One region of the Bradyrhizobium ferriligni genome, then DNA from elsewhere that is predicted to be linked to it. Evidence: predicted binding sites of a transcription regulator. Region 1 holds the regulator's gene; the other holds the start of a gene.
The links. Region 1 encodes HrcA, which represses chaperone genes, less so after heat shock. Its sites were predicted from a motif close to GTTAGCACTCNCNNNNNGNGAGTGCTAAC; they were not measured.
Positions count from the first base shown of each region.

Region 2: the regulator HrcA is predicted to act here: its motif matches at 10,897-10,925, upstream of AC1VNY_RS31760 (co-chaperone GroES).

Region 1 is NZ_JBXEJO010000017.1:25,372-40,717, forward strand. It holds gene dapB (4-hydroxy-tetrahydrodipicolinate reductase) at 1-216, opposite strand, end outside; gene AC1VNY_RS12315 (DUF1330 domain-containing protein) at 282-584, opposite strand; gene pyrF (orotidine-5'-phosphate decarboxylase) at 606-1,316, opposite strand; gene AC1VNY_RS12325 (NADPH-dependent FMN reductase) at 1,323-1,901, opposite strand; gene AC1VNY_RS12330 (class I SAM-dependent methyltransferase) at 1,952-2,554, opposite strand; gene dnaJ (molecular chaperone DnaJ) at 2,654-3,781, opposite strand; gene dnaK (molecular chaperone DnaK) at 3,952-5,853, opposite strand; gene AC1VNY_RS12345 (hypothetical protein) at 6,421-7,356, shown strand; gene pncA (bifunctional nicotinamidase/pyrazinamidase) at 7,440-8,150, shown strand; gene AC1VNY_RS12355 (helix-turn-helix domain-containing protein) at 8,173-9,027, shown strand; gene AC1VNY_RS12360 (VOC family protein) at 9,096-9,521, shown strand; gene grpE (nucleotide exchange factor GrpE) at 9,570-10,175, opposite strand; gene hrcA (heat-inducible transcriptional repressor HrcA) at 10,341-11,429, opposite strand; gene rph (ribonuclease PH) at 11,600-12,313, shown strand; gene rdgB (RdgB/HAM1 family non-canonical purine NTP pyrophosphatase) at 12,325-12,960, shown strand; gene hemW (radical SAM family heme chaperone HemW) at 12,947-14,104, shown strand; gene AC1VNY_RS12390 (penicillin-binding protein activator) at 14,193-15,346, opposite strand, start outside.
Region 2 is NZ_JBXEJO010000066.1:17,258-32,603, reverse strand. It holds gene AC1VNY_RS31825 (ABC transporter ATP-binding protein/permease) at 1-259, opposite strand, end outside; gene AC1VNY_RS31820 (L-lactate permease) at 570-2,240, shown strand; gene AC1VNY_RS31815 (META domain-containing protein) at 2,397-2,813, shown strand; gene AC1VNY_RS31810 (hypothetical protein) at 2,873-3,550, opposite strand; gene AC1VNY_RS31805 (bifunctional transcriptional activator/DNA repair enzyme AdaA) at 3,757-4,395, shown strand; gene AC1VNY_RS31800 (PaaI family thioesterase) at 4,352-4,819, shown strand; gene AC1VNY_RS31795 (ester cyclase) at 5,024-5,551, opposite strand; gene AC1VNY_RS31790 (hypothetical protein) at 5,800-5,997, shown strand; gene AC1VNY_RS31785 (hypothetical protein) at 6,015-7,214, opposite strand; gene AC1VNY_RS31780 (MarR family winged helix-turn-helix transcriptional regulator) at 7,323-7,799, opposite strand; gene AC1VNY_RS31775 (antibiotic biosynthesis monooxygenase family protein) at 7,898-8,266, shown strand; gene AC1VNY_RS31770 (hypothetical protein) at 8,298-8,588, opposite strand; gene groL (chaperonin GroEL) at 8,679-10,325, opposite strand; gene AC1VNY_RS31760 (co-chaperone GroES) at 10,507-10,803, opposite strand; gene AC1VNY_RS31755 (hypothetical protein) at 11,121-11,639, shown strand; gene AC1VNY_RS31750 (hypothetical protein) at 11,866-12,129, opposite strand; gene AC1VNY_RS31745 (hypothetical protein) at 12,065-12,214, shown strand; gene AC1VNY_RS31740 (hypothetical protein) at 12,337-12,816, opposite strand; gene AC1VNY_RS31735 (protein phosphatase CheZ) at 13,410-14,186, opposite strand; gene AC1VNY_RS31730 (L,D-transpeptidase) at 14,498-15,307, shown strand.

The DNA.
Region 1 (15,346 bases):
GTCGGCGCCCGCCGACATCGACCACAGATCGGCCGACAGCTTGACGTCATTGGCGGGGAGGCCGGCGAGCACGCCGGCGTCCTTGCCGAGCAGCTCCGAGCCCGGCGCTTCCAGCGCACCGACCAGCGCCGCCCCCGGGGTCTCGGAAATCACCCGCGTCAGCGTGCGGCCCATCCGGCCGCCGGCTCCCGCAACAATCAGACGCATGTCAGCCATGGCTCACCTCTCCACGCGATATAGCGAGCCAAGGCTGTTCCGGCAACCGAACCGGCCACCCGCGATCAGGGCTGCGGGCCGTCATAGCCCTCGATGATGATGAGGTCGGCGATCGAATGCGGCTGCCGCACCCTGATGTTGGCCTGGTATTCCGGGGAGTTGTAGCAGGCCATCGCGGTTGCGTAGTCGGGGAATTCGATCACGACATTGCGGGAGCGGCTCTCTCCCTCGACGCAGTTGAGCTGGCCGCCGCGCACCACATAACGGCCGCCGAACTTCTTGAAGATCGCAAGGTTGGCCACCGCGTAGGGCTTGTAGCCCTCGTCATTATGAACGTCGACGCGTCCAATCCAGTATCCCTTCGCCATCTCTGTTCTCCCTCTTGTTGTTCAGGCGAGCGCCTGGGCGATTTCGGCGTGAATGGCTTCGGCTGAAGCCTTCGGATCGGCGGCTTCCATCACCGGACGTCCGACCACCAGATAGTCGGCGCCGGCGGCAATGGCGCGGGCCGGCGTCATGATGCGCTTCTGGTCGCCGGTCGCCGAGCCTGCGGGACGGATGCCCGGCGTCACCAGGTTCATCTGATCGCCGACGATCTTGCGCAAGGCGGCGGCCTCCTCGGGCGAGCTGACGAGGCCGTCGACGCCAAGCGCCTGCGCCTGTTTGGCGCGCGCTTCGACGAGATCGGAGACGTTGAGGCGATAGCCCGCCGCATGCAGGTCGGTGTCGTCGTAGGAGGTCAGCACCGTCACCGCGAGGATCTTCAGGCCGGAGCCTGCGCGGGCCTCGACCGCTGCCTTCATGGTCTGCGGATATGCATGCACGGTGAGAAAGGTCGCGCCGAGCCCGGCGACGCTTTCGACCCCGCGCGCGACGGTGTTGCCGATGTCGTGCAGTTTCAGATCGAGGAACACCTTCTTGCCGCTGCCTGCAAGCTGTTTCGCCAGCGCGAGGCCGCCGGCATAACCGAGCTGATAGCCGATCTTGTAGAAGGTGACGGCATCGCCGAGCCGGTCGATCATCGCCTCGGCGCTGGCGACCGACGGCAGATCGAGCGCCACGATCAACCGGTCTCTTGGAGCGATCCTGGTTGGCTGCATGTCACCTCACATCATGCGTTGGGAATGGTCGATCAGCTGCCGCACCAGCGCGCGCATTACGTCGATGTCGGCCTGGTGCTTCAGATGATCCATATCGTCATAGGCCTGCTCGGCGAATGACAGCGCGAGCTGGTTCGGGATCACGGTGGCGTGGCACGCCGTCAGGATCAGGCGCAGCGCAGCCAGCGCGCGCGTGCCGCCGAGCCGGTTGCCGGATGCGGCTGAAATCGCGAACGCGCGGCCGTGGAACACTTGACCTCGCACCTCATGCGGATCCTGCACGCGGCTCACCCAGTCGATCGTGTTCTTCACCAGCGCCGGCACCGAGGAATTGTATTCCGGCGTCACGATCAGCACGCCATGATGGGCGCCGATCATGCGCTTCAGATTCACGGCATGCTGCGGCACGCCGGATTTCGCCTGCAGGTCGCCGTCATAGATCGGCAGCTGAAAATCGCCGAGCGAGATGCGGGTGACGTCGGCGCCGGATTGCGCCAGTTCGTACGCCAGCACGGCGGCCAGCTTCGCATTGAGCGAGCCTGACCGAAGCGATCCGGGGATCACGAGGATTTTCAGCGCGGACATCTTGAAATCGCAGGTATTGGGCGCAGGCCCGGCGCGACGGCGCTGGGTGGTCAGCCCTTGCGATACACCCAGACCCGCGCGGGCGGAAGGTTCATCCAGATCCGCTCGGAGGCCTCTGTGGACACGCCCGGCAGCGACTTCGGAATCGGAGGCACCACCGAATAGGTGAACTGAATGAACGGCGCGCCGGGCGCGAGCGCCAGGAAGGCGTCACGGACCAGCCTCAGGCGGGTCAGCATCGGCTTGGTGACGAGCGGCAGGCCGGAGACCACGGCCGAGGCGGGAGATTTCAGCACCTCCCACACAGTATCGCGCAGCGTGTAGGCATCCCCCTGGACGACCCTGGCCTGCGGATAGCGTTCGCGCAGCAACGCGCAGAAGCCGGGATTGTATTCGACCAGGACGAGACGCTTTTGATCGACGCCATGCTCGATCAGCGCGTTGGTGATCGCCCCGGTGCCGGGCCCAAGTTCGATGACCGGCCCTTCGGCGTCACGATCGACATATTGCGCCATGGTGCGGGCGAGCAGCCGTCCGGACGGCATCACCGCGCCCATATGCAGCGGCTTCTCCATCCATGAACGGAGAAATCGAACCTCGTCGTCGAGACGGAGGGGCTTCTTCGACGCACGCACGGACGATTGCAAAGGCATGTCGCTACCAGGCGGGGACCGCACAATCGAGCGGTTGTCAGAAAACAGTCACAAAGACGTATAGGTCGAAGTCGTTACGGTCAAGCATAACGACTGCGGCTAGACGGAGCGATTGCCAAAGAAGTCCTTGACCTTAGAGAAGAAACCCGCTGCCTCCGGCTGGGTTGCGCCGGACGAGAGTTTTTCGAACTCCATCAGCAGTTCTTGCTGCTTCTTGGTCAGATTTTGCGGCGTTTCGACCACGACCTGCACATACATGTCGCCGGTCTGGCGCGAACGGAGCACCGGCATACCCTTTGATGCGATGCGGAATCGCCGGCTGGACTGGGTGCCGGCCGGCACCTTCACCTTGGTCTTGCCCTTGTCGATGGTCGGCACCTCGAACTCGCCGCCGAGCGCTGCGGTCACCATCGAGATCGGCACGCGGCAGTGCAGGTCGGCGCCGTCGCGCTGGAAGAACTGGTGCGTGGTCAGCGACAGGAAGATGTAGAGGTCACCCGGCGGTCCGCCGCGGACACCGGCCTCGCCTTCGCCGGCGAGACGAATTCGGGTGCCGTCCTCGACGCCCGGGGGAATGTTGACCGACAGCGTGCGGTCGCGCGTCACCCGGCCGGAACCCGCGCAGGAGGTGCAGGCATCCTCGATCATCTGGCCGCGGCCCTGACAGCCGGGACAGGTCCGCTCCAACGTGAAGAAGCCCTGGGCCTGCCTGATACGGCCGGCGCCGCCGCAATGCGAGCACGTCTTCGGCTTGGTGCCGGCCTTGGCGCCGGTGCCCGAGCAGGATTCGCAGGTGACCGAGACCGGGATCTCGATCTGCGCGGTCTTGCCCTGGAAGGCTTCCTCGAGCGTGATCTCCATGTTGTAGCGCAGGTCGGCGCCGCGCTCGCGGCCGCCGCCGCGGCGCTGCCCGGCCATGCCGAACAGGTCTTCGAAAATGTCGGAGAAGGATGAGGCGAAGCCGGCGCCGAAGCCGGGACCGCCGCCGCCCATGCCCTGCTCGAACGCGGCATGGCCGAAGCGGTCATAGGCGGCGCGCTTGTCGCCGTCCTTCAGCACCTCATAGGCTTCGTTGATTTCCTTGAACCGGACTTCGCTGGTGGCGTCGCCCGGATTCTTGTCCGGATGCCATTTCATCGCGAGCTTGCGGAAAGCCGATTTGAGCTTGGTCTCGTCCGCGTTCCGCTCAACCTCGAGGGTCTCGTAATAGCAGCGCTTGGTGGACATCCTTCAATTCCGTCCGAAGTTCATCGCGATCGCCGAAGCTTGCGCTCAGGATCGCGTCAAGGATTGCGCCTGTCTGGAAGATGCAGCGATCGCCTTAAAGAAAAATGACCCCCACTCCTCCGAGACGCGGCGCGTGCTCATTGGTGTGAGGGTCATGATCGCAAATCCGCTTAAGCAGACTTCTTGCTGTTCTTGTCGTCATCGACCTCGGTGAATTCCGCGTCGACAACGTCATCCTTGGCAGCGTCCTTGGCCGCATCGGCCTCGGCCTGCTGCTTGTACATGGCCTCGCCGAGCTTCATCGAAGCCTGCGCCAGCGTGTTGGTCTTGGCCTTGATCGCCTCGGCGTCGTCGCCCTTCAGCGCTTCCTTGAGGTCGCTGACGGCGTCTTCGATCGCGCGGCGCTCGGTGTCGGCGATCTTCGAACCGTGTTCGGCCAGAGCCTTCTCGGTCGAATGAACCAGACCGTCGGCATGGTTCTTGGCGTCGACAGCCTCGCGGCGCTTCTTGTCCTCGGCCGCGTTGACCTCGGCGTCCTTGACCATCTTGTCGATGTCGGCCTCGGACAGACCGCCGGATGCCTGGATCCGGATCTGCTGTTCCTTGCCGGTCGCCTTGTCCTTGGCCGACACGTTGACGATGCCGTTGGCGTCGATGTCGAAGGTCACCTCGATCTGCGGCATGCCGCGCGGAGCCGGCGGAATGCCCATCAGGTCGAACTGGCCGAGCATCTTGTTGTCGGCCGCCATTTCACGCTCGCCCTGGAAGACGCGGATGGTGACGGCGCCCTGATTGTCTTCGGCGGTCGAGAACACCTGGCTCTTCTTGGTCGGGATCGTGGTGTTGCGGTCGATGATGCGGGTGAACACGCCGCCCAGCGTCTCGATGCCCAGCGACAGCGGGGTCACGTCGAGCAGCAGCACGTCCTTGACATCGCCCTGCAGCACGCCGGCCTGGATCGCAGCGCCGATCGCGACGACCTCGTCGGGATTGACGCCCTTGTGCGGCTCCTTGCCGAAGAACTGCTTCACGACTTCCTGGATCTTCGGCATGCGGGTCATGCCGCCGACCAGCACCACTTCGCCGATCTCGCCGGCGGTCAGGCCGGCATCCTTCAGCGCCTTGCGGCACGGCTCGATGGTTTTCTCGACGAGGTCGGCCACCAGCGCCTCGAACTTGGCGCGGGTCAGCTTCATCGTCAGATGCTTCGGACCGGTCTGGTCAGCCGTGATGAACGGCAGGTTGATTTCGGTCTGCGTGGTCGACGACAGCTCGATCTTGGCCTTCTCCGCAGCCTCCTTCAGGCGCTGCAAGGCAAGCTTGTCGTTGCGCAGGTTGATGCCCTGTTCCTTCTGGAATTCGTCGGCGAGATAGCCGACCAGGCGCATGTCGAAATCTTCACCGCCGAGGAAGGTGTCGCCGTTGGTCGACTTCACCTCGAACACGCCGTCGCCGATCTCGAGGATCGAGACGTCGAAGGTGCCGCCGCCGAGGTCGTACACAGCGATCGTGCCGGACTTCGACTTGTCGAGACCGTAGGCGAGCGCGGCAGCCGTCGGCTCGTTGATGATGCGCAGCACTTCGAGACCGGCGATCTTGCCGGCGTCCTTGGTGGCCTGACGCTGCGCGTCGTTGAAATAGGCAGGAACCGTGATGACAGCCTGCTCGACCTTCTGGCCGAGATGCGCCTCAGCGGTCTCCTTCATCTTCTGCAGAATGAAGGCCGAGACCTGCGAGGGCGAATAGGTCTTGCCATCGGCTTCGACCCAGGCGTCGCCGTTCGATGCCTTGACGATCTTGTAGGGAACGAGCTTCTTGTCCTTCTCGACCATCGGGTCGTCATAGCGGCGGCCAATGAGGCGCTTCACCGCAAAGAACGTACGCTCGGGATTGGTCACCGCCTGGCGCTTCGCCGGCTGGCCGACGAGGCGCTCGCCATCGTCAGTGAAGGCAACGATCGACGGCGTCGTCCGCATGCCCTCGGCATTCTCGATCACCTTGGCGTTCTTGCCATCCATTACGGCGACGCACGAATTCGTGGTGCCGAGGTCGATCCCAATGACCTTACCCATGGTTTTCATATCCTCTTTGCTACGGCAGGTTGGTTGGGCCCTGACGGCGCTCCGTACCGAACCCCCAGACGTTCACATACTCGCGATATTGCGACGGTGAGCCTGATATAGGAGAGAGGGTCCTGCCCGCAAGGACTGGACGCAACGTTGAGGCCTGAAAAGACTGACGTTTGAAAGATTGTGTCAGCCCGACTGCGGCGCCGGTTCAAGCCCGATCCAAGTTAACAAATCGGCAATGATGCGGCCCGACGTCGACCGCGAACATCCGCTACACGACGTCGGCGCTGTTGAGTGAACACTCACAAACGTCGTATGCGAGAGCTGCGCACAGGCCGAGGGCGCGCTGTTTGGCCGCTGGCGGCCGATCGTCGGAAACGTCGGGAAACCGGGAAGTGCCAGCCAATCGGGACGAAAAGCCCATGGAATCGGGCCTGCAGGCCCGGAGCGGGGCTTTGGCGGCCTGTTGCAGGGTCATCAAAACCGCTAAAAGCGGTCCGACTGAAAGAGGCCATCCAGCCCTGCACCGGCCCCGTTGCGCGGCCACCAAGCAAAACCGGTAGATCCCCCATGACGCCTTTTCGACTTCTCGTTGCGGTTGCCTTGCTGCTTGCTGCCACCTGTCGTGGCTTTGCCGCCGACGTGGTGTTTCCGCCGGGCGCGCATGTCGGGATGAAGCCGCTGGTGGGCCTCAACCGCGCCAAGTCGTTCATCGGCTTCGAGACCGAGGACCAGGGCGTGAAGGTCTTGATCGCCGATCTACCCGCGGACGCCTACAACGAGGTCGTGAGCGCCTTCAAGGCCAACCCGGCCGGTAGCGGAAACATCAAACCGGAGAGCCTCGAGACGCCGGCCGGCCTTGCCTATTACACCGTGGAGAGCGCGCGCGACGGCACCACCAATGTGCGGCGCTATTCCATGATCCTGCCGGGACCGACCTTCTCCGGCTATGTCGCGGTGCAGGTGCCGGAGAACGCGAGCAAGATCTACACCGACGATGCCGTGCGGCAGATGTTCGCCACCGCCCAGATCCGCAGCGAGGTGCCGGTCGACGAACAGCTCGGCATGATGCCGTTCAAGGTCACCGAGCTCAGCAGCTTCAAGAATGTCCGCATGCTGGCGCCGGGCGCGGCGCTGCTGATGGCCGACGGCGACGACAAGGGCCTTGAGACCAAGCCCTTCATGCTGCTTGGCATCATCGGCTCGGCCCCGGCCACACCAGATGATCGCGGTCGCTTCGCCCAGCAGATCGCCACCACGATCCCAGGCGTACGCGACGGGCGGATCACCATGTCCGAACCGATCCGGATCGACGGCCAGCCCGGCTTCGAGACGCGCATCGACGCCGTCAGCGGCAAGGACAACACCCCGGTGACCATCGTGCAGTGGCTGCGGTTCGGCGCGCAAACATCGATGCGCATCATCGGCAGCTCCCCGCGTACCGATTGGGAGAAGGCCTTCCCGCGCTTCCGCGCGGTGCGCGACGGCATCCAGCCGCGCGGCTGACAGGCCCGCCGAAAAATCGGCCTTTCGCAGCTCCACGAACGGAACTAGCCTCCTCGCGCGGCTACCAAAGCGAGGAGGGCGCGATGTTGGATCGACGACAGGTCGTTGCAGGGCTCGGTACGCTGGCGCTTGCGGCGCTGGTTCCAAAACATCTCTGGGCGGCTGCCATCAAGCCCGACGACGGCTCCGCGCTGCTCGTGATCGACGTCCAGAACTGCTTCCTGCCCGGCGGCAGCCTCGCGGTGAAGGACGGCGAGCAGGTGGTGCCGGTGATCAACCGGATCGCCAAGAGCTTCGCCAATGTCGTGATGACGCAGGACTGGCACACGCCCGGACACATCTCCTTTGCCTCGACCCATTCCGGCAAGAAGCCGTTCGAGACCGTCGACCTTGCCTATGGCAAGCAGGTGCTGTGGCCCGACCACTGCGTCCAGGGCACCGATGGCGCTTCGCTGTCGAAGGAACTCGCGATCCCGCAGGCCGAGCTGATCATCCGCAAGGGTTTTCACAAGGACGTCGACAGCTACTCCGCCTTCACCGAGGCCGACGGCAAGACCACCACCGGGCTCGCCGCCTATCTGAAGGCGCGCAACGTCGAGCGGGTTTTCGTGGCCGGGCTCGCCACCGATTTCTGCGTGGCATGGACCGCGCTCGATGCGCGCAAGGCCGGCTTCGAGACCTATGTGGTGGAAGACGCCTGTCGCGGCATCGACACCCAGGGATCGCTCGCCAAGGCATGGGACGACATGGCCAAGGCCGGCGTCAAGCGCATCCAGTCCACGGATATCGCGTAAGACGCAGCCTCGCGAGATCCGCATGGCCGCGTCTGCGTCACCCCTTGCATTCGATCTCGCGCAGCGCCTGCCATCGCCGCGCCTGGCGGGCCTGATCGTCCGGATCACCGGTTATCGCGAGACCGCGACGGGCCGGTTCGCGCAACGGCAGACCGCGCCGCTGATCGTCCCGCTGATCATCAGTTTCGGCTCGCCGTTCCTGATCGCGCTGTCGCGCGAGCCCGGTGCGGCCGATCGTCAGCTCAGCTTCGCCGCCGGCCTGCATGCCGGGCCTGTCTACATCGAGTCCGACGGCCACGCTGCCTGCGTGCAGGTCGATTTCACCCCGCTCGGCGCCTACAGCTTCTTCGGCGGCGCCGTGACCGACCTCGTCGGGCGCATGGTCGATATCGGCGATGTGCTCGGCCGTGATGGCCGTCGTCTGCGCGAGCAGCTCGGCGCCGTGGCGTGCTGGCAGCGCCGCTTCGACCTGATCGAGGCGTTCGTGCTGCGCCGCGCCGGCCACACGCCGTCTCCCGAAGTCGCGTTCGCCTATCGAAAACTGGCGCGTTCGGCCGGTGCTGTCAGCATCACGGCACTGGCCGACGAGATCGGCTGGAGCCGCAAGCATCTGGCCGGCCGGTTTCGGTCCGAGCTCGGCCTCGCCCCCAAATCGCTGGCGCGCATGATGCGGTTTCACCGGGCGAGCCGGCTGGCACAAAGCGGCGCCGCGCTTGGCTGGGCGGGGATCGCGGCGGAAAGCGGCTATGCCGACCAGGCCCATCTCGCCCGCGAGTTCGTCGAGTTCGCGGGCGAACCGCCAACCGCCTGGGCGCGCCGCCAGGCGCTGACCGACCGCCGGCTGGTTCACGCCGACGATGGGCTGGCGGACTGGTAACAAACCTTCAAGCCGACGCCACGTTGCCTCGTGCAGGATGGCGCCGTCAGCCAAGGAGGTGAGCGACCATGACGCACGACATCGAACCGCCCCGCATCTATCCGACCCTGCGCTGCAAGGACGCCGAGGCGATGACCAATTGGCTCACGACGGTGCTTGGGTTCACCGAACACGTCGTCTACCGCGATGGCGGCGTGATCCATCACGCCGAGCTCGCCTATGGTTCCTCGATGCTGATGCTGGGCCAGAGCCGCGACGACGCATATGGCAGGCTGGTCGGCGACCTCGACAACCGCCGCACGGACTCGATCTATATCGCCGTCGACGATCCCGACGCGCTGCACGCGAAGGTCAAGGCCAGCGGCGCAAAGATGGAGATGGAACTGCGAGACACCGACTATGGCAGCCGCGACTTCGCCTGCCGCGATCCGGAAGGAAATCTCTGGAGCTTCGGCACCTATTGGCCGAAGGCACACGAGAAGCCGCGACCGTGAGCCCGCGCAATCCGCGAGCTCACAAACGGGCAGCCGGGGTTGGACGGATCAGGCGGTGATGTCGGCCGTCGGGACGGCCTTGGCGCCGCCCTTGGAGACGCCGACCAGTGCCGGACGCAGGATGCGCTCGCCGATCATGTAACCGGCCTGCACGACCTGCACCACGGTGCCCGACGGCACCGACGGATCAGGCACCTCGAACATCGCCTGCTGGAAGTTCGGATCGAACTTCTCGCCGATCGGGTCGAACTTCTTGACGCCGTTCTTCTCCAGCGCGTTGAGCAGCGAACGTTCGGTCAGCTCGACGCCTTCGATCAGCGCCTTCAGGCCGGGATCGGCGGCTTCCTTGGTCTCGGCCGGCACCGCATCGAGCGCGCGCTGCAGGTTGTCGGCGATATCGAGCACGTCGCGAGCAAAGCCGGTGATGCCGTAGGTCTTGGCGTCGGCGACCTCGCGGCGGGTGCGCTGGCGGAGATTCTCCATCTCGGCCAGCGTGCGCAGTGTCCGGTCGCGCGCCTCGGCGAGTTCCTTGGCCAGCGCCTCCGCCGATCCGGCCTCGGGCTCGTCAGGCATGATGTAGGGCTTCGAGACCACGGGCTCACCCGTCGGCGCCGAATTCTCGGTGTTGTCATTGGCCCGGTTCGGATCGGTCATGGCTTGCCTTCTCGAAAACTCGCGTCGGTTCAAATCTTGGGGATTGCTTGCCGGGATATCGTGCTTTGGGCGGCGAAAATCAAGCGCAACATACCGGTTTCGGGAACTGGCATCTCCGGCTTGGGTGAAGAAAACCCGTCAAATGAAAGCGAAATCGCCCTCCGGTCAGCCGCCGAGCATCTTGCTGACGATGCGAGCGGCATAGTCCACCGTCGGTATCACCCGCGCATAGTTCAGCCGCGTCGGTCCAATCACGCCGAGGACGCCCACGATCCGCCCCTGGGCGTCGCCGTAGGGCGCGATGATGGTCGAGGAACCCGACAGCGAGAACAGCTTGTTCTCCGAGCCGATGAAGATCCGCACGCCCTCGCCGCGTTCGGCGCGGCCGAGCAGATCGATCACGCCGCGCTTGGTTTCGAGATCGTCGAACAGCGACTTGATGCGCTCGAGATCGTCGAGCGCATGCAGGTCCTCGAGCAGATTGGCGTGACCGCGCACGATCAGCTGGCGGTCCTCGTTCTCGCCGCCGGACCAGCTCGCGATGCCCGCCGCGACCACCTTTTGCGTGAGCTGATCGAGCTCGGCGCGGTTTTGCGTCAATGCCGTCTCGAGCTCGAGCCGCGCTTCAGCCAGCGTCCGGCCGCGGATCCGCGCGTTGAGGAAGTTGGTCGCTTCGGTCAGGGCCGAGGATGGAACACCCGGCGGCAGCGCCAGCACGCGGTTTTCGACCTGGCCGTCTTCGCCGACCAGCACGACCAGCGCCTTCTCCGGCTCCAGCCGCACGAACTCGATGTGCTTCAGCCGCGCATTCGACTTTTGCGTCAACACCACCGCCGCGGCACGGGTCAGCCCCGACAGCCGCGTCAGGGCTTCGCCAAGCGCGGCCTCGACGGATTGCGCGCGGCCGACGGCAGCAAGCTGGGTCTGGATCGATTGACGCTCGGCCTCGGTGAGGTCACCGACCTGCATCAGCGCATCGACGAAGAAGCGCAGCCCGAGTTCGGTCGGTAACCGTCCGGCGGATGTATGCGGCGCATAGATCAGACCGAGCTGCTCGAGATCCGACATCACATTGCGGACCGAGGCCGGTGACAGCGGTAATGCGATCAGGCGCGAAATGTTGCGCGAACCGACCGGCTCGCCGGTCGCAAGATAGCTTTCGACGATTTGACGAAAAATGTCGCGCGAACGCTCGTTGAGCTGGGCGAGCCCGGCATGCGGCGCGATCAGGCCAATCGGATCGTGGTGAGTCACACTCCAGTCCCTCACAATTACTGCATAATTTGTCGATCCGGGAGGCCGATGACAAGCATGCATTCGGCCCCGTGGTACCGGACCATACCGGGGCCGAAAACCCTTGCCGCTGCCCCTTCCCCCTCCTACAAGCACGGCCAGCCAATTTTCTCGGATTTCTGGAGGATTTCATGCGGCCAAGCCGCCGTGCACCCGATGAACTGCGTCCCGTGTCGCTGGAACGCGGCGTCGTCAAATATGCCGAGGGTTCCTGCATGGTGAAGTTCGGCGACACCCATGTGCTGGTGACCGCCACGCTGGAAGAGCGGTTGCCGCCGTGGCTGAAGGGCCAGGGCCGCGGCTGGGTCACCGCCGAATACGGCATGCTGCCGCGTGCCACCCTGGAACGCACCCGCCGCGAGGCCTCGGCCGGCAAGCAGGGCGGCCGGACGGTCGAGATCCAGCGGCTGATCGGCCGCTCGCTGCGCGCGGCCGTCGATCTCGAGGCGCTCGGCGAGCGCCAGATCACGGTCGATTGCGACGTCATCCAGGCCGACGGCGGCACCCGCACCGCCTCGATCACCGGTGCCTGGGTGGCGCTGGCCGACTGCATCAACTGGATGAAGACCCGCAACATGCTGAAGACCAATGTGTTGCGCGACAACGTGGCGGCGATCTCCTGCGGCATCTACCAGGGCACGCCGGTGCTCGATCTCGACTATGCCGAGGATTCCGAAGCCGACACCGACGCCAATTTCGTCATGACCGGTGACGGCCGGATCATCGAGGTGCAGGGCACCGCCGAGAAGACGCCGTTCTCGGAAGGCGAGTTCCTGGCGCTGATGGCGCTGGCGCGCAAAGGTGTCGCGCGTCTGGTCGACTTGCAAAAGATCGCGGTGGCGTAGTCAGATTGGTCATGCACCGCCGAATCACCGGAAGGCTCGTCATCGCCACCCATAATCCCGGCAAGCTTGCCGAGATGCGGGAACTGCTGGCGCCGCACGGCGTGGAGGTGGTGTCGGCCGGCGAGCTTGACCTCGCCGAGCCCGAGGAGACCGGCGACAGTTTTCGTGCCAACGCGGCGATCAAGGCGATCGCGGCAGCGAAGGCGACCGGACTGCCCGCCTTCGCCGACGATTCCGGCATCGTGGTCGACGCGCTCGACGGCGCGCCCGGGATCTACTCGGCGCGTTGGGCCGGCGAGGGCAAGGACTTCATGGCGGCGATGACGCGGATCGAACGGCTGCTGCAGGAACGCGGCGCCACCGCACCGGACCGGCGCAAGGCGCACTTCGTATCGGCGTTGTGCGTGGCCTGGCCGGACGATCATCTCGAGGAGGTCGAGGCCCGCGTCGATGGAACCCTGGTCTGGCCGCCGCGCGGCACCGCCGGATTCGGCTATGATCCGGCGTTCCTGCCCGACGGCTACACACGGACCTTCGGCGAGATGACCAGCATCGAGAAGCACGGCCTGCCGCCGCTCGGGCTCGGCCTGTCGCATCGCGCCCGCGCCTTCGTGAAGCTCGCGGAGATCTGCCTTGAGCCACGCTGACCGAGAAGCCTTCGGCGTCTACGTGCACTGGCCGTTCTGCCTGTCGAAATGCCCGTATTGTGATTTCAACAGCCACGTGCGGCATGCGCCCGTCGACGAGGAGCGCTTCGTGCGCGCGTTCGCCCGCGAGATCGAGACGACGGCCACGCGCGTGCCGGGGCGGCAGGTGTCCTCGATCTTCCTCGGCGGCGGCACGCCTTCCTTGATGCAGCCGCAGACCGTCGGTGCCGTGCTCGATGCCATCGGCAAGCACTGGCAGGTCTCGCGCGATGTCGAGGTCACGCTCGAGGCCAATCCGACCAGCGTCGAGGCGACGCGCTTTCGCGGCTATCGCGCAGCCGGCGTCAACCGCGTCTCGCTCGGCGTGCAGGCGCTGGATGATGCTTCGCTGAAGGCACTGGGCCGCCTGCACACCGCGCGCGAGGCGCTCGACGCGGTCGCGATCGCGCGAAGCGCATTCGACCGCTACTCGTTCGATCTGATCTATGCCCGTCCCGACCAGACGCCGCGGATGTGGGCCGATGAACTGAAGCAGGCGATCTCGGAAGCGGCCGAGCATCTGTCGCTCTATCAGCTCACGATCGAGGAAGGCACGCCGTTCTTCGGGCTGCATGCCGCCGGCAAATTGCAGACGCCGGATGAAGCGACCGCGCGCGCGCTCTACGACGTGACGCAGGAGGTCTGCGCCCGCGAGGGATTGCCAGCCTACGAGATCTCCAATCACGCCCGTGCCGGCGCCGAGTGCAAGCACAACCTCGTCTACTGGCGCGGTGAGGAATATGCCGGCATCGGCCCCGGCGCACATGGAAGGCTCGACATCGACGGCGTCAGGCACGCGACCGCGACCGAGCGGCGCCCCGAGGCCTGGCTGTTGAATGTCGAGGAGCGCGGCCACGGCGTCGTCAGCGATGACAGCCTCAACAGCGAAGAACGCGCCGACGAGTTTCTGCTGATGGGGCTGCGGCTCGCCGAGGGCATCGATCCCAAGCGCTATGCGAAGCTCTCCGGCCGCCAGCTCGACCCGCACCGGATCGCGATGCTGCGCGAGGAAGGCGCGATCGCCGTCGATGCCGACGGACGGCTGCGCGTCACGAAGTCGGGATTCCCGGTGCTCGACGCCGTCGTCGCGGATCTCGCGGCCTAGCTGCACGGCGCCAAAATATCGAAAACAACCCCATGCACAGTAGCTGGCGGGTGCTTTAGCGCGATTTCAGGCCGCCGCCTGACGAAAATTAAGCCCCAAAACTCTTCGGCGAACCTGCAACCGCAGTAGCGCCGCCCGAGGCCACCTTCATGACCGCAAGGCCGCGCTCATTGGTGCCGTCGGAGCGGAAGCGGAACAGACCGTCGATACCGGCGAATCCGGATGGATTGGTCAGCGTCTCCGGCGCAAAGCGCTGCGCCCCTTGCGTGCGCGCGAGCGCCGCCATCAGCGCCACCGCATCATAGGCAAGCGTCGCGGTGCGCACCGGCTCGCCGCCATATTTGCTGCGGTAGCGGCCGGCGAAGCTGCGGAAGCCGGACGGATCAGGCGCGGCGTAGAGGCCGCCCTGCAAGACGGGGCTCGCGAACACCCGCGGATTGTCCCACAGCCCGGTGCCGAGCAGCTGGATGTTGCGCAGATTGGCGCCCGCCGCGGTCAAGGCATCGGCGGTCGCGACGACCGAATCACCATCGTCGGCGATCAGCAGCGCGTCGGCCTGGCCGAGCGCCTGCGCCACGGTTCGCGCCGGCGTCGCGCGATCGGCGCCATATTTCTCGAATGCGACGACGCGGCCGTTCTTGCGGCCGACCGCCTGCTTGAACGCGGCCTCGACCACGTTGCCATAGGCATTGTCCGGCACCATCGCGGCGAACGAGCGCTTTCCGATCCCCGCCGAGTAGTCGATGATGCGATTGATGTCGGATTCCGGCAGGAAGCTGAGCAGATAGACGCCGCGCCCGGCCACGCTCGAATCGGTGGAGAACGCGATCACCGAGGTTCCGCGCGGCCGCGTCAGTTGCGCGACGGCCGGCACCGAGCCCGCGAACAGCGGTCCCAGAATGATCTCGGCGCCTTCGGACAGTGCCTGCTGGGCACCCTGCGACGCGCCCTGCGGGCTGCCGCCATCGTCCTTGATCAGGAGCTGGATGTTCGGGTTCTGAAATTCCGCCAGCGCCATTTCGGCCGCGTTCCGCATCGACTGGGCGGCAAGCCCGGCATTGCCGGAAGCCGATAGCGGGAGGATCAGCCCGATCTTGACCTGCCCGGTGCCGACCGCCTGCGGCTGCTGCTGCGGGCCGGCAGGACCGCCTTCCTGGTTGCCGCCGAGCGGGCTGGAAAACTGGCTCAAGCTTTGCTGCACGCCGGAACAGGCCGTCAGCAGCGGCGCGCCCACGAGGAGGC
Region 2 (15,346 bases), on a different contig from region 1:
AGACCGCCAGCAGGATGAAGAAGGCGACCAGGACGGAGAAATAGATGATCTCGCTGACGAAGGAGTCCCAATTGCGTTCCTGCAGCGCGTTGTAGAAGCGGTTGTTCCACTGCGTGAGCAGGACGTTGATGCCGACGATCGCGAGTTCGATCGCGATCACCGCGGCAAGCAACCCGCGGCCCGCCCATTTGTCCTCGGAGCTGAAATAAGGCGAGGCGATCCGCCACACGGTCGCGAGCGTCGAGCGAATGTTGTTCACAGATTATCGTCTCCGGGGAAGGGGCCGCAAAGGCCTGAAGAATCGGAACAATCCGGGTGATCCTCGACTAAAGTCGTAGGTCTGGCATGCAAGCGTTGGCTTGTCCCGGCAATCGAGTCAACCCTAGCATGAGGACAACGGCGAGGGGCGGGGGACCTTCGATTTTTCGCGAGGATGTGAGCGATCCTTACCGATCGTTCATTCGCGAGCCGGGGCTGCAGATTTTCCGACGGACTCCCGCAATCGCACCAGTCGCGCCTGCCCGCATGCAGGCCGGCGCGCTGCATAAAAATGTGGGAAGGATCCCGAGATGAACACCTGGAATCAAATCTACAATCCGCTGGGCAACGCGGCGCTGTCGACGGTTGCGGCCGCCATTCCCGTGGTCACGCTGCTGGTCCTGATCGCCAGCGGCAAGGTGAAGGCGCACATTGCCGCCATCATCGCCGTGATCGTGACCAACCTGATCACGATCTTCGTCTTCACCATGCCGGCCAACATGTCGATCCGCGCCACCCTGCTCGGCGTGATCACCGGGTTCTTCCCGATCGGCTGGATCGTGCTCAACGTCATCTTCCTTTACCAGGTCACGGTGAGGTGCGGGAAGTTCGAGCTGCTCAAGCGCGCGGTCGGCGGCGTCACCGAGGACCGGCGGTTGCAGCTGCTGTTGATCGCGTTCTCGTTCGGCGCCTTCTTCGAGGGCGCCTCCGGGTTCGGCACGCCGGTCGCGATCACCGGCGCGGTGCTGATCGGGCTCGGCTTCTCGCCGCTCGCCGCGTCCGGCCTGTCGCTGATCGCCAACACGGCACCCGTTGCCTACGGTGCGCTCGGCACGCCGATCCAGGGCCTCGCCTCGGTCACCGGGCTCGACCCCTACATCCTCGGCGCGATGGTCGGCCGGCAGTTGCCGCTGTTCTCGCTGATCGTGCCGTTCTGGGTGGTGTGGGCGTTTGCCGGCTGGCGCGGCATGAAGGAGGTGTGGCCGGCGATCCTGGTCACCGGCGTGTCGTTTGCGGTCCCGCAATTCGTGATCTCGAACTACATCAATCCCTGGATCGTCGACATCGGCGCCTCGCTGATCTCGATGGGCGCCCTGATCCTGTTCCTGAAGGTCTGGCAGCCGCGGCAGCTGTGGCTGTCGCCGGCGCTGCGCGGCCGCGATGAATCGGCGGCGACGATGGCCGCCGCACCGCCGCTCGACAAGACGCCGCTGACCCAGGGCGAAATGTGGAGCGCGCTGCTGCCGTGGATCATCGTCTGCATCCTGATGCTGATCTGGGGCAACGGTGCCTTCAAGACCTGGGCGAACGCCAACTTCGTCTGGAACTATCCGGTCCCCGAGCTCGACAAGCTGATCTTCAAGGTGCCCCCGGTGGCTGCCAAGCCGACTCCGGAAGGCGCCGTGTTCGGCTTCACCTATCTGTCGTTCACCGGCACCGGCATGCTGATCGCCGCGATCATCTCGGGTCTGTTGATGGGCTTCTCGCCGCTCAAGCTGATCGCCGAGTATGGCCGCACCATCCGCCTCTGCGCGATCTCGCTGATCACGATCTCGGCGATGCTGGCGATCGGCACGCTGACCCGGCTGTCCGGCGTCGACGCGACGCTCGGCCTCGCCTTCGCGGCGACCGGCGTGCTCTATCCCTTCTTCGGCACCTTGCTCGGCTGGCTGGGCGTGGCGCTGACCGGATCGGATACGGCATCGAACGTGCTGTTCGGCAATCTGCAGAAGATCACCTCCGAGCAGCTCGGCCTGTCGCCGATCCTGATGGCGGCGGCGAACTCCTCGGGCGGCGTGATGGGCAAGATGATCGACGCGCAATCGATCGTGGTCGCCTCGACCGCGACCAACTGGTACGGCCACGAGGGCTCGATCCTGCGCTACGTGTTTCTGCACTCGATCGTGCTGGCGTGTCTGGTCGGCCTGTTCGTGACCCTGCAGGCCTATGTCTATCCGTTCACGTTGCTGGTGCTGAAATAGCGCCGCGACGCGTCCGTCGAACCAGGAATCCCCGCGAGCGGACAGCTCGCGGGGATTTGCTTTTCAAGCACATTTTCCGGCGTTGCCAATCTGGCCAATCGCGTTCTGCTCCCATAGAAGGGGCCCGCAGTTGCGCGTCGCATTTCGAGGATTGGCATGATTTCGATGAGGCGAAGTTTGAGCGGCGGCATCGCCGCGTTGGCGCTGGTTGCCGCGGCTCTCGGCGCGGGTCCGGCGCGGGCCCAGGACGAGTTCCCGTTCGGCTTCGTGATGACGCTCGATGCCGCGCGCATGCCGGGCTCCAAGCGGATTCCCTCGATCGAGGTCGGCGACAATGGCGAGGTGATCCTCGAGCTGTGGTGCGACGGCGGCAAGGGCCAGTTTTCGGTGGCCGGCAACACCATCGTCTTCGTTCCCGGCGCGATGGAGAATCGCACCTGCACGCCGGAGCGGGCGCAGGCGGACAAGGATCTGCTGGCGGCGCTCGGCGACATGACGGGCTGGCGGCGGCACGGTGACGAAGTAACCTTCACCGGCAGCAAGTCGCTGCGTTTCGTGATCAACAGCAACTAAAGCGTTTCGAGCGAAATGGACGCCGGTTCGCGTCAAGAAAACGCGTCAAGGCAAAACGCTTAGGGCGTTGCGATCAGTCCGCTTGCGGTGGCGACGATCCAGCGGTTGCCCCAGCGCACGATGGAATCGACCCGTCCGAGGCCGGGGACGACGTCGCCGCGCGCGGCCATCTTGACGCCCTCGGGCCCCTCGAGCACGGCGGTGCCGTCGCGGACTTCGATCACCGACCATCCGGGGATCGTGCTCGGCCGCGTTTCCGGCGCCGCCGCCTGCGGCTGCTTCGGCCCCAATGCGGCGGCCTGTGCATTCAAGGTCGTCGGCGCGGCGCCCAGGGCGAGCGGGCGCGGGCCGGCCGGCGTGGTCCTCGGAATGCTGCCGGTGACGACGGGGTCGGCGTTGGACGCGGCCCGGCGCGGGCCCTCGTTCTTTCGGCTCGGCGTCACCTCCGCAATGTGCGGGGCCGGCGCTTCCTTCTGGGCCATCGGCACCGGGGCGGGAGCTGCAAGGTCGTGCCAGTTGGCTCCGCCGGTCCATCCCAGCACGAAGCTCGCGGCCAGTGCCGTCGCCGCCAGCAGCGCGGTGCCGATGCGGTCGGCAAACGGCTCCCGCAGCAGCAGGGCGGCGTCGTGATTCTCGCCGGTGACATCCCAGAGGTCCGCCGTCTGTGCCGGCGAATGACCCTCCGGCACATCTGTCGGCCAGATGCTCGCAGCGCTGATCGGCTCGCGGTCTTGCATGACGTGACCTGTGTTCGATGGCGCGAAGCATGATCCTCGAAACTAAATCGAGCCTTAATTTTCGGTGACCGAACTGCGGCAGCACGAAGTCTTTTGGTCGCAGGCCCCGTAGATGCACGGGTTTCTTCTGCCTGCAGCGGTCGTTTCCGGACGTCGTCTCCGCAAAGCGGGTCGTCGCGGCGCGCGGGCGGGGCTATAGCGGTCGCATGCTCGATTTCGCCGCACAATATGCAGCCTTTCAGCGCCGCGACCCGGCCTGGGACGGCATCGTGTTCGTGGCAGTCAAGACCACCGGCGTGTATTGCCGCCCGGTCTGCCGGGCGCGCACGCCGCTCGCGCGCAATGTACGGTTCTATGGCAGCGCCGCGTCGGCCGAGCGCGCCGGTTACAGGCCCTGCCTGCGCTGCCGTCCCGAGGCGGCGCCGTTCTGCCCGGCGTGGAAGGGCACCAGGACCACCGTCGAGCGCGCCTTGGCGCTGATCGAGGCGGGCGCGCTCGACCGCGGCAATGTCGAAGCGCTGGCGGGGCGGCTCGGCGTCGGCGCGCGGCATCTGTCGCGTCTGTTCGCCGAGCATCTCGATGCCTCGCCGCTCCAGGTCGCGCTGTCGCTGCGCGTGCAGCGCGCCAAGCGCCTGATCGACGGCAGCGAGCTGCCGCTTGCGTTGGTGGCGCAGCACGCCGGCTTCTCGAGCGCGCGGCGCATGAATGCCGCATTCGCAAAACTCTACGGCCGCTCCGCCGCGTCGCTGCGGCGCAAGCGGCCAGCCGTCACGATGCAACGAACCCCGATGGAGATCGGTAATGGCCAAGAGCTACGGCACCGTCAGTGCGGAACAGAAACTTGAGATGAGCGGCCTCGCATTCGTGCAGGGCCTCGCCAGCGGCGCATTGCCGCTCAACACCATCGCGCGGACACTTGGTTATGACGTCGCCGAGGCCGAGCACGGCCGCGTCGTCGTCACGCTGGTGCCGACCGACGCGCATCTCAATCCGGCGGGCACCGTGCATGGCGGCCTCACCGCGACGCTGCTCGACAGCTGCATGGGGCTTGCGGTGCAGTCGACGCTCGATGCCGGCACGAGCCAGACCACGCTCGAGTTCAAGATCTCGCTGGTGCGTCCGATCACGCCCGACACCGGCCCGATCAGGGCCGAGGGCCAGGTGCTCAATTGCGGCCGTCGCATCGGCACCGCCGAAGGCAGGGTCACCGACGAGCAGGGCCGGCTGCTGGCCCACGGCACGACGACGTGCCTGATCTTCCCTTCTTGACGCCGAGCGCCGCGGAGAGACTGCGCCGGCATTGCATCGGGAGATCAGATGCCGGCGCAGTAACATTGGAATGCCTCCAGCAAGCTTACGGCTTAGAGATCTTCAAGTTCACCGCACCGATCGATTGCGTTACCCGAACACGCATCAAGCGCGTTCGGGTAGTGATGATGCGATCGTCGATGGAGCCATGCACTCCGGCCGTGTTCAGCGTGGCCCCTCCGGATATCCCGGCATGTTGTTCCAGCCGGCGGGCAGTTCGCCGCCCAGCCGGGCCGCGGCGCCTTCGTGTTCGGGCAGGCGGATGAGGCCGAGCTGAAGCATGGCGGTGATCGCATCTTCCTGTCCGAGCTCCTCGGCGATCCGTCCGTCCTGCACGCGCAGCACGGTGGTGCCGGCGAACGTCATCTTGCGGCCGGAGGCCGCCGGCAGCGAGCCGAGCCGGAAGTCGCTGAACGCAGGTCCCGTGTGCGTGCCGCCGCCTTCCCAGCGGCCGACGACGAGATCGCCTTCCGCGACGAGATCTCCGACGCCCCAGAAATTGAGATCCGGAAAGGCTGCGCGAAATTCGGTCATGAACTTCATGACCGCGGCGCGGCCCTTCTTCGGTTCGTGCATCGGGTAATGCACGACAATGTCTGCCGTTGCGAGCTCGTTGATGATGCGCGGATTCCAGGGGTTGCCCCAGAACTCCTTGAACCACCGGCCGACGACGTCCTTGTTTTCCTCTGACATCTCTTCGTCTCCATTTGCGCGTTGCCGGTATCGCGGCCGGCGTTCTGTCGATGCGCGCAGTGAACATTTGGAGGCGTGTGTCGTGCCACCCGATTTCAGATCGGGCGCTCGGTCGGCGTGCAAGCAAGATTCCGCTGTGTCGATATGGCGCTTAGCACCGCTTCTCGATCGTCGTCGCGGAATCGGGAAGCGGGTGGTTCGCGGAACGCGAACGCGAGACCATCTTCGCGATCACACGGGAGAACATCATGCGCAACTTCGATGCGATCGCCGCGCTGCGCGGCGACGGACTTCGTCCCGAGCTGCGGGCGCTACTCGATCGCGCTGCGATCGAGCCTCGTTCTGAATTGTTCGTCAGGAGCGACGGCATGCTTCAGTCCGGTCCGGACACCACCCCGAAGACGGTGCGCGACAACGTCGTGCCGATGAAGACGCGGGCGGCCTGAATCAGGAGAGCGGCGGCTTACCGCCACACCGACTTGTCGGCGTCCCAGCGCTGGCCCTTGAACTCCTTGATCAGCGCTTCGATCGCGCCGTTGTCGTCCCTGGTCTCGCTGCCTTCCTCGTCGTTGTTGGAATCGTCAGACAGATTCAGCTTGGCGCCGGCGCTGTCGTCCGATGTCGAGACGGTGGGGCTCGAGACCCACAGTATCAGCCGGTCAGAGCTTCCGGGCTTGTCGGGCGAGACCAGGGCAGTGACCTCGTAATTCTGGGTGAGGCCGAGTGCCGGGTAAATCGTGCTGGGCCGCTTCAGCACCAGCTTGAGCTTGCCGGTGTTCGCATTCCACGTCGCCGAGGCGGGCTTTGCGGCAAGCGTCTTCGCCAGCACGCCCGCAATCGCGGATGCCAGCTTATCCTTGTTGATCTTGTCGCCGCTGGTCCAGTCGGCGGCGGCAAAGCGGATGGTGCGGTCCATCTCGACGACGCCGCTGGTCCAGCCGGCCGCGGTCACGCCGGGCGCCGATTTTGCCTTGGCGAGCAGCGCGCCGGCGTGCTCGGGATCGACGGTGAGGTTGATCGTCTGCTCGCCGGAGCGCATCGCATCGCAGGTCACCGCGAGGCTGGAGGTGCCGATTTCGACGGCCTCGCCCTTCAGGCTCTTGAGGAAATCCGCCGCCGCATCGAGCTTCACCCGCACACCGATCGATTCCGGCGAAACGTCGGTGAAATCCTTCGGCTGCGGCGTGATGCCGTCCTCGGTGGCCTGGTTGTCCTGGAATTCCTTCTCGCTGAGATCGGAATTGTCGGTCGAGGCGACCTCGGTCACGGTCTGGCCGATCGTGATCTGGCCGCGGAACTCAAAGCCGTCGCCGCTCTGCTTGCGATTCAGCTTGACGGTGACCGGCTGCTTGTCGGCGACGCTCTGGGTGGTGCCGGAAAGCGTCTGGCCGCTGACGGTCAGGTTGGCGACGAAGCGGTCCTTGCGGTCGGAGCTCTTGTCGGCGGGATAGCAGACGTCGAGCACGGCCGCGGTCACGGTCTTGCCCTGGCGGGTTTCCTTCAGCACGACGTCGGCATTGCCGTCCATCAGGCCGTCGATCGAGGTGAAATAGCGTGTCTCGGGGCCACTGGCGGGCGCCGCCTTCGATTGCAGCTTCATCTGGGCGAGAGCAGGCGCCGAGGCGACGGCAAGACCGAGCAGCAGGAGCGGGAGCGCGCGCATACGATAAGTCCTCGAAGGGCAGAATCGGTTCCGTCGTAACTAGCAAACCTCTATGTCATTGGCCAAAAAAGAAGGCCGCCTAACGGCGGCCTCGCGCCGCGATCGCGGTCATGTGCGTTCGTCAGGTTCCTGGCCGCTCTCCAGCCGGCCGCGCAGCACCGTCACGACGCGGCCGACGGTCTCGAGGTCCTTCATCGACAGCCCGTCGGCGAGGCTGTTCACCCAGGGCAGCTGCAGGCGCATGGCCGCGTCGAAGCTTTGCCGCCCCTTGGCGGTCAGCACGACGAGCTGGGCGCGGCGGTGATGCGGGTTGGTTTCGAAGGCGACGAGCCCGTCCCGCTCGAGATCGTTGACGATCCGCTGCACGTTCTGTCTGGCGGCGCCGAGGTCGCGCGCCAGCCATGCGACCGGCTGCGGGCGCTCGGCGGCGACGATGGCACCGAGGATCTGCCAGCGTGCGCTGGTCAGCCCGAGCCCGGCCACCAGCCGGTCGCCTGATGTGAACAGCAGGCTGTTGAGCCTGAACAGGTCGGGAATCAGGGTGCTCAGCGCTTCGCCCGCCGGCGTTCGTTTTGCATTCGGCATTCGTCACCATACAAACGTATTGACATCATAATGTCAATTTCTATATGTATCCATCATAACGAAATGACATCATAACACCATATGGAACGGAGCCAACCATGCCGCAGATGCGTCCCCTGGACCCCGCTTTCCCGATCGACCGCCAGCTCGCGGTCGATGCCACCAACGTCGTGCTCGTCAACCTCTTCACGCTCGATGCGGCCGACGAGGACACGTTTCTCAAGGCCTGGCAGGACGACGCCGCCATCATGAAGCGGCAGCCCGGCTTCATCTCGACCCAGCTGCATCGCGCGATCGGCGAGAGCCCGGCCTATCTGAACTACGCGGTCTGGGAATCCACCGCCGCCTTCCGCGCCGCGTTCATGAACCCCGAGTTCAGGGCCAAGCTCTCGGCCTATCCCGCCTCGGCGGTGGCCTCGCCGCATTTGTTCCAGAAGGTGGCGATCCCGGGCGTGTGCGTCGCGTAACGGACTGTCAGGCCGTCGCGTCAAGGATCGGTCAGCTGTGCACCAGCATGCCAACCCCAAGCGTGGCAGCAGCGGCCAGAAACGATATGTCCAGAAATCGCAGCGGCGCTTTTGGACGATGACCGGCAGAACCGGAAATGACGTAATAGAGCCCATAGCCCGCGCCGAGAACGACGAACGTCAGCGTTTGCTTGAGCCAGAACGTCAAGACGACCGCAAGATCATCGATGCTGTCCAGGGCATAGGCGCCGACCGCGAGCAACGTGCCGATCGCGTAGAACAGCACGAGCGTTGACGTCAGTGATTTGGCGTCGCGGGACATGCGATGATCCTTGCATCCTGATCGTGATCAAATCGCAAAAAAGAAGGCCGCCCGGAGGCGGCCTTCGATCTCGATGGGGATGTGGGAAGCTTAGAAGCCGCCCATGCCGCCCATTCCACCCATGCCGCCGCCGCCCGGCATTGCCGGCGCCGCGTCCTTCGGCAGTTCGGCGACCATGGCTTCGGTGGTCACGAGCAGGCCGGCCACGGACGAGGCGTCCTGCAAGGCGGTGCGCACCACCTTGGCGGGGTCGATGATGCCCTTGTCGACCATGTCGACATAGTCCTCGGTCTGGGCGTCGAAGCCGAAGGTCTCCGACTTGTTCTCGAGGATCTTGCCGACCACGATCGAGCCCTCGACACCGGCGTTCTCCGAGATCTGGCGGACCGGAGCTTCGAGCGCCTTGAGCACGATGTTGATGCCGGCCTGGACGTCGGCATTCGGGTTGGTGAGCCGGCCGACCGCCTTCTTGGCGCGCAGCAGCGCGACGCCGCCGCCCGGCACGATGCCTTCCTGCACCGCGGCGCGGGTCGCGTTCAGCGCGTCCTCGACACGGTCCTTCTTCTCCTTGACCTCGACCTCGGTCGCACCGCCGACCTTGATGACGGCAACGCCGCCGGCGAGCTTGGCGAGGCGCTCCTGCAGCTTCTCACGGTCGTAGTCCGAGGTGGTCTCCTCGATCTGCGCCTTGATCTGGCCAACGCGGGCGTCGATGTCCTTCTTCTTGCCGGCGCCCTTGACGATCGTGGTGTTTTCCTTGTCGATCACGATCTTGCCGGCGCGGCCGAGCATGTTGATCGTGACGCTCTCGAGCTTCATGCCGAGGTCGTCGGAGATCAGCTGACCGCCGGTCAGGATCGCGATGTCCTCCAGCATCGCCTTGCGGCGATCGCCGAAGCCCGGCGCCTTAACGGCGGCGACCTTGAGCCCGCCGCGCAGGCGGTTGACGACCAGGGTCGCCAGCGCCTCGCCCTCGACGTCCTCGGCGAGGATCAGGAGCGGACGGCCCGACTGCACCACGGCTTCCAGCACCGGCAGCATGGACTGCAGGCCGGACAGCTTCTTCTCGTGCAGCAGGATGTAGGCATCCTCGAGCTCGGCGGTCATCTTCTCGGCGTTGGTGATGAAGTAGGGGCTGAGGTAGCCGCGGTCGAACTTCATGCCCTCGACGATGTCGACCTCGGTCTCGAGCGACTTGTTCTCCTCGACGGTGATCACGCCCTCGTTGCCGACCTTCTGCATCGCCTGCGCGATCATCTTGCCGATCGCGGCATCGCCATTGGCCGAGATGGTGCCGACCTGGGCGACTTCGGACGAGGAGGCGACCGGCTTGGCGCGCTTCTCGATGTCCTTGATCACGGCCGCGACCGCGGTGTCAATGCCGCGCTTCAGGTCCATCGGGTTCATGCCGGCGGCGACCGACTTGGCGCCCTCGCGGACGATGGCCTGCGCCAGTACGGTCGCGGTGGTGGTGCCGTCACCGGCGGTGTCGTTGGTCTTGGAAGCGACCTCGCGCAGCATCTGCGCACCCATGTTCTCGAACTTGTCGTCGAGCTCGATCTCCTTGGCGACGGTGACGCCGTCCTTGGTGATGCGGGGAGCGCCGAAGCTCTTCTCGATGACGACGTTGCGGCCCTTCGGGCCGAGCGTCACCTTCACGGCGTTGGCGAGCACGTCGACACCGCGCAGCATGCGGTCGCGGGCCTCTCCGGCGAATTTTACGTCCTTGGCAGCCATTGATTTGAACTCCTGGAATGTCTGTGGATTGCTTGTCGCTCGTTTTTCTCGTCATTGCCGGGCTTGACCCGGCAATCCATCGCTTCAGAAGATTGATGGATGCCCGGGTCATCTAGCGCGAAGACGCGCTTCTGCCCGGGCATGACAGCGGAGGGCGCGGCGGCCCTCGGAGTCCAAGGCGTTACGCCAGTACGCCCATGATGTCGGACTCCTTCATGATCAGGAGTTCCTGGTTGTCGAGCTTGACCTCGGTGCCCGACCATTTTCCGAACAGCACGCGGTCGCCGACCTTGAGGTCGATCGGGATCAGCTTGCCGGCCTCGTCGCGGCCACCCGGGCCGACGGCGACGATCTCGCCCTGGGACGGCTTCTCCTTGGCCGAGTCGGGAATGATGATGCCGCCCTTGGACTTCTCCTCGGCATCGATACGCTTGACCACGACGCGGTCGTGCAGGGGGCGGAAGGTGGATTTAGCCATGACGTTCCCTCTTGGAGGCTCGGTTTCAGGTCCGGTTCATCGGGACCGGCGTTGGATGCCGGCCGGTCGGCGCTGGGCAGGACGCCCGGCGCTCTTAGCAATCGTGGTGCGAGAGTGCTAATTGTGGGCCGGGAAATATGGCTTGGCGCAGTTTCTGTCAAGCAAACGGGTTAAGGCCTTGGTGAGGCCAATATAGGATGGTGGACCAGAAACCAAATCGTAGCGATGACGTAATTTTGTCAGACGTCATTGCTCCGCCTTAAGTTTTACGCTTGGCTGCAGGACGGGTGCGGCCGGGACATAGTCGGGGGATGCATATGATCAGGTCACTCAACGCGCGATTGGTCGCACGGTTCGCGGCTGTTTCGGCGCTGACGACACTCTTGGGGGCGTGCGGCAGCATGAGCCTGCCGTCGTTGTCGTCGAACCCTGAGCCGGCGCCAGCCGAGCCGGGCGTAGCCCCCGAAATGCCCGCAAGCATCCGCGCCGACGAGATCGTCGGCCGCTGGGGTCTCGCCTCGTTCCAGAATCCCGCTGACCGCGCCCGCACCGAGGCCGCCGCGCGCGGCCAGTGCAAGCAGCCTTACGTGATCGGCGCCGGCCAGAACGGCGGCGTCATCATGCATCTGGCCGACCAGGCCACCCCGCAGGAACTGCGGCTGAAAGGTTCCCCGAGCGGCAAGAACTATATCGGCCCGCCAGGACCGACGCCCGGCGAGCAGGACCGCGAGATCGTCTCGTTCGACGGCCGCGTCATGATCACCCGCTTCGTCGACAAGGACGCCGGGGTCCGCTACGGCAACATGGTCTATGTCCGCTGCGCCCCGAGGGCGTAGTGGCGAGCTACTTCAGCATGAGATAGCGCCGCATCGGGGCGCACCTCTCCCCTTGTGGGAGAGGTCGGATCGCATCGTCAGATGCAATCCGGGTGAGGGGTCTCCCTCCGCGAGTGACCCTTTCGAGATTTGAGTAGGCGGCGACAACCCCTCATCCGGCGCGGATTGCATCCGCGCCACCTTCTCCCGCAAGGGGAGAAGGGAAGGAGACCCGCAAACGACGGTCTTATCGCCGCACGCCAACCCGATTGACGCCGCCATTCAAATTGCCGCCCGCATTGTGACGGACCGCGGCGCGCGCCACCGGACGAGGCCTGAGCACGACGCCCGCCCTCGCGACGCAACCCTGCGGGTAACCGACATACGTGCAGTAAACCACGGCCTTGGCCGGCGCTGGCGTGAGAGCGACAGCTGCAAACCCCAACATGAGGCTGGTCGCAATTCCCGCAGCCGTCACGGACTTGATCGAAGGAATGTTCGTCCGATGCATGGTGATCCTCCTCATCGCAGGCGAACCGAAAGGTGATCGCGCCGCTTCGGATGCGGCGCAAGCTATCGTCAGCGGCAAGGGATAGGTGACCTTGACGTAAATCAAGGCCGGGCGCGACTTGTCGTAGCGTGAGATCGATCTGCTTCATCATGAAAGAGGGCGGCTCGTTGAGCCGCCCTCTGCGATGCCGTTGCGCCGGCGCCGACGTCACTGACAGACGTACATGCGGCCGTCAGCCATCTTGGTCATCGTGCCAGGCTCGCAGCCGATGCCATTGGCTGCCTTGTACTCCGTCCATCCGGCGTATCCGTAATACGGACTGATCCTTTGGTAGGCTCGTGCCGGATAGTAGGGCCGGCCAAAGTAGGGATCCGTCTGGGCGGCATACGAATTGGTCCAATCGTTTGTGCCCCAGCCGGCATAGGCCGGCGCGGTAGCGGCCGCTGCGGCGACGGCTGCCGTAGCGGCGACACCCGCGCCAACCCCGTATCCGTACGCGGCGCGCCGGGTTTGACGACGCGCAACGCCCGCGACGCTCACGGGCGTCAGCGGTCGGCCCACACGCGCCTGGGCGCTTTCGACCGAAGCCGAAATGCCGCCCTGCTCAGACCAGGTGATGGAGAACAGTGTCGCACAGGCGAAAGTCGAGAATGCAATTGCAGTACTTCTGACAATTCTTTGCGTCATGTTCAATCTCCAGCGTTGAGTACTCCAGTGGCTCCACCCCAATCAGTGACAACAAGGCGCAATGCGCGCGAATGAATTGAGCCCGCCGCTGACCGTCACGGCGTCAAGGACGGTATGGTGCTCACGCAGCGTCTGCGAACAGCGAGCCTGAGTTCTTGAGATGCGCGCAGCGAGCGGCTGCAGAATTGTGACTGCGTGGTGAGCGGACGCACAAATCCCCGTTCGGGGGCGACCGGATTCACTCCGGAAGTCCGATGCAACCGGCACCCAATGTTGGCTCCCGGCATGCGCATGACGAATTTCCCTCATGCACATTATGCGTCAGCGACGCCGGATCTACCAGTCAATTTCCAACTGCAGCATTGGCACAAACTGCATGCGGTCGAGAGCGGCTCTGCCTCGGTTCTCGCTCGCCTCGACAAGGCTTGATCCATGTCAAAGGCCCTCAAGTCTTCGCATGAGACATTAGGTGACGATCATGCACGCCACGGAGCGGTCTTGCGGATGATACCCGCTTGACGCCGTGCTGAGCCATGCTTCAAACAAAAAACGCCGGCCCTCGGGCCGGCGTTTTTCGTCTGATCAGACAAAGCTCAGTTGAACATCGCGTCGATGTCGTCCTGCGAGGCGTGGCCGGCGTCGCCGTCGAGCTTCGGGCCGTTGAGCAGGCGGGCATCGCCCTCGCGGGTGTCGACGATCGCAGGGACGTGGGTCTTGATCGCGTCGACGCCGCCCCAGATGTTCATCATCTCGTTGATGTGCTGTTCGATGAACTTCATCGTCTGCATCACCTTGCTGATGCGCTGGCCGGTGAGGTCCTGGAAGTTGCAGGCCTCGAAGATCGAGACCACGCGCTCCTGAATATCTTCGCTGAGCCGCTTCTGCTGGTCGGGCGTGACGTTGTTCGCGAGCGCGCTCGCGGCCTGGTCGATCGCCTCCACCGCCTCGAGGATCTGCTGGGTCGCCTGTTCGGTGCCGCCGACCACGGCGCCGAGCTCGCCATTGACCTTGGCCATCTCCTCGCCGTTGAAGCTCTTGCCGTGCAGCACGGCGATCTCGCGCTTGGTGCGGCTGATCGCGTCGTGGATCAGGTCGAGCTCGACCTTGAGCTTCTCGCACTGTTCGACCTGCGCACGGTAGGTCTCGAGCAGCGCGTGGGTCTCGGCGACTTCGCGGGCGACCGCGGCATCGACGCTGTCGCCGGTGCGCTGTGCCGGTGCTGCGGCCATCTGGGCGCGGATCGAGCGAAGCTCGGCCATGATCTCGCGATGCATCGGACCGAGATCGGCGCCGCTGGAAACATCCTGCTCCGGCATCACAACCTCGCCCATCGCCTGCTCGACACGAAAACGCTTCCGCTTCACTGACATGATTTTCATTCCCGCCCCTTCACTGAAGTCCGTTCTAGACAGAGCGGATTTAACGTCAGGTTCACGCCGGAACTGTTTGCGCGGATAGCGCGCAAGCGCGGCGATACCGGCGATTAACCATGTCGCTTCACCGTTCACGCAAAATAAACGCTGTCACGGAAAACCGCGCTGCATTGCTGGCGTGGTGAATCGAAACGGCCGATCTGTTTACCAAACCGATGCGGTTTTCATTGCCTATTGACCACGTGCAACGGCGCAAAGTCGGCGCCCTCGCGCATCACGTCACGACGAAACCAGTACAGAGTACGTCGATGTTCAGGAAAACCACGCTTGCGCTGCTCGCCGGCGCGTCTTCTCTTATTGCCGTTCCCCATCACGCCATGGCGATCGACGCGGCAGCGCCCGCCGGGCCCGCCGTCATCTATGCCAATCAGGGCGGCGCTCCGCAGCCGCCGATGCGCACCGCCTATGTGCAGCCGCAGCGCTCCAACATGGGCGGCGGCTTCATCGAATTCCTGTTCGGCGATGCGCCGTCGTCGCAGGGTTATTCGCCGCAGCCGATGTATCAGCAGCAGCCCGGCTATTACGGCAACCGTCAGCTGCCGCCGATGGATCCGCAGCAGCAGATGCTCCGGCAGCAGGAGGAGGCCGCGGGCGATCCGGCGCAGCGTCCGTTCGATCCGAGATACGAAAAGCAGCTGGTCGACTATTCCGGCAAGGAAGGCGCCGGCACCATCGTCGTCGATACGCCGAACAAGTTTCTCTATCTGGTGCAGGGCGACGGCCGCGCGCTGCGCTACGGCATCGGCGTCGGCCGGCCCGGCTTCACCTGGGCCGGCGTGAAGACGATCTCCGCGAAGAAGGAGTGGCCGGCCTGGACGCCACCGCCGGAAATGCTGGCGCGCCGTCCCGACCTGCCGCGGCACATGGAAGGCGGCCCGGAGAATCCGCTCGGCGCCCGCGCGATGTATCTCGGCTCCTCGCTCTACCGCATCCACGGCTCCAACGAGCCCTGGACGATCGGCACCAACGTCTCGTCCGGCTGCATCCGGATGCGCAACGAGGACGTCATCGACCTCTACGGCCGCGTCAATGTCGGGGCCAAGGTCGTCGTGATGTGAGGTTGGTTTTGAAGCAGCTACCCCAAACATGGTGTCGTC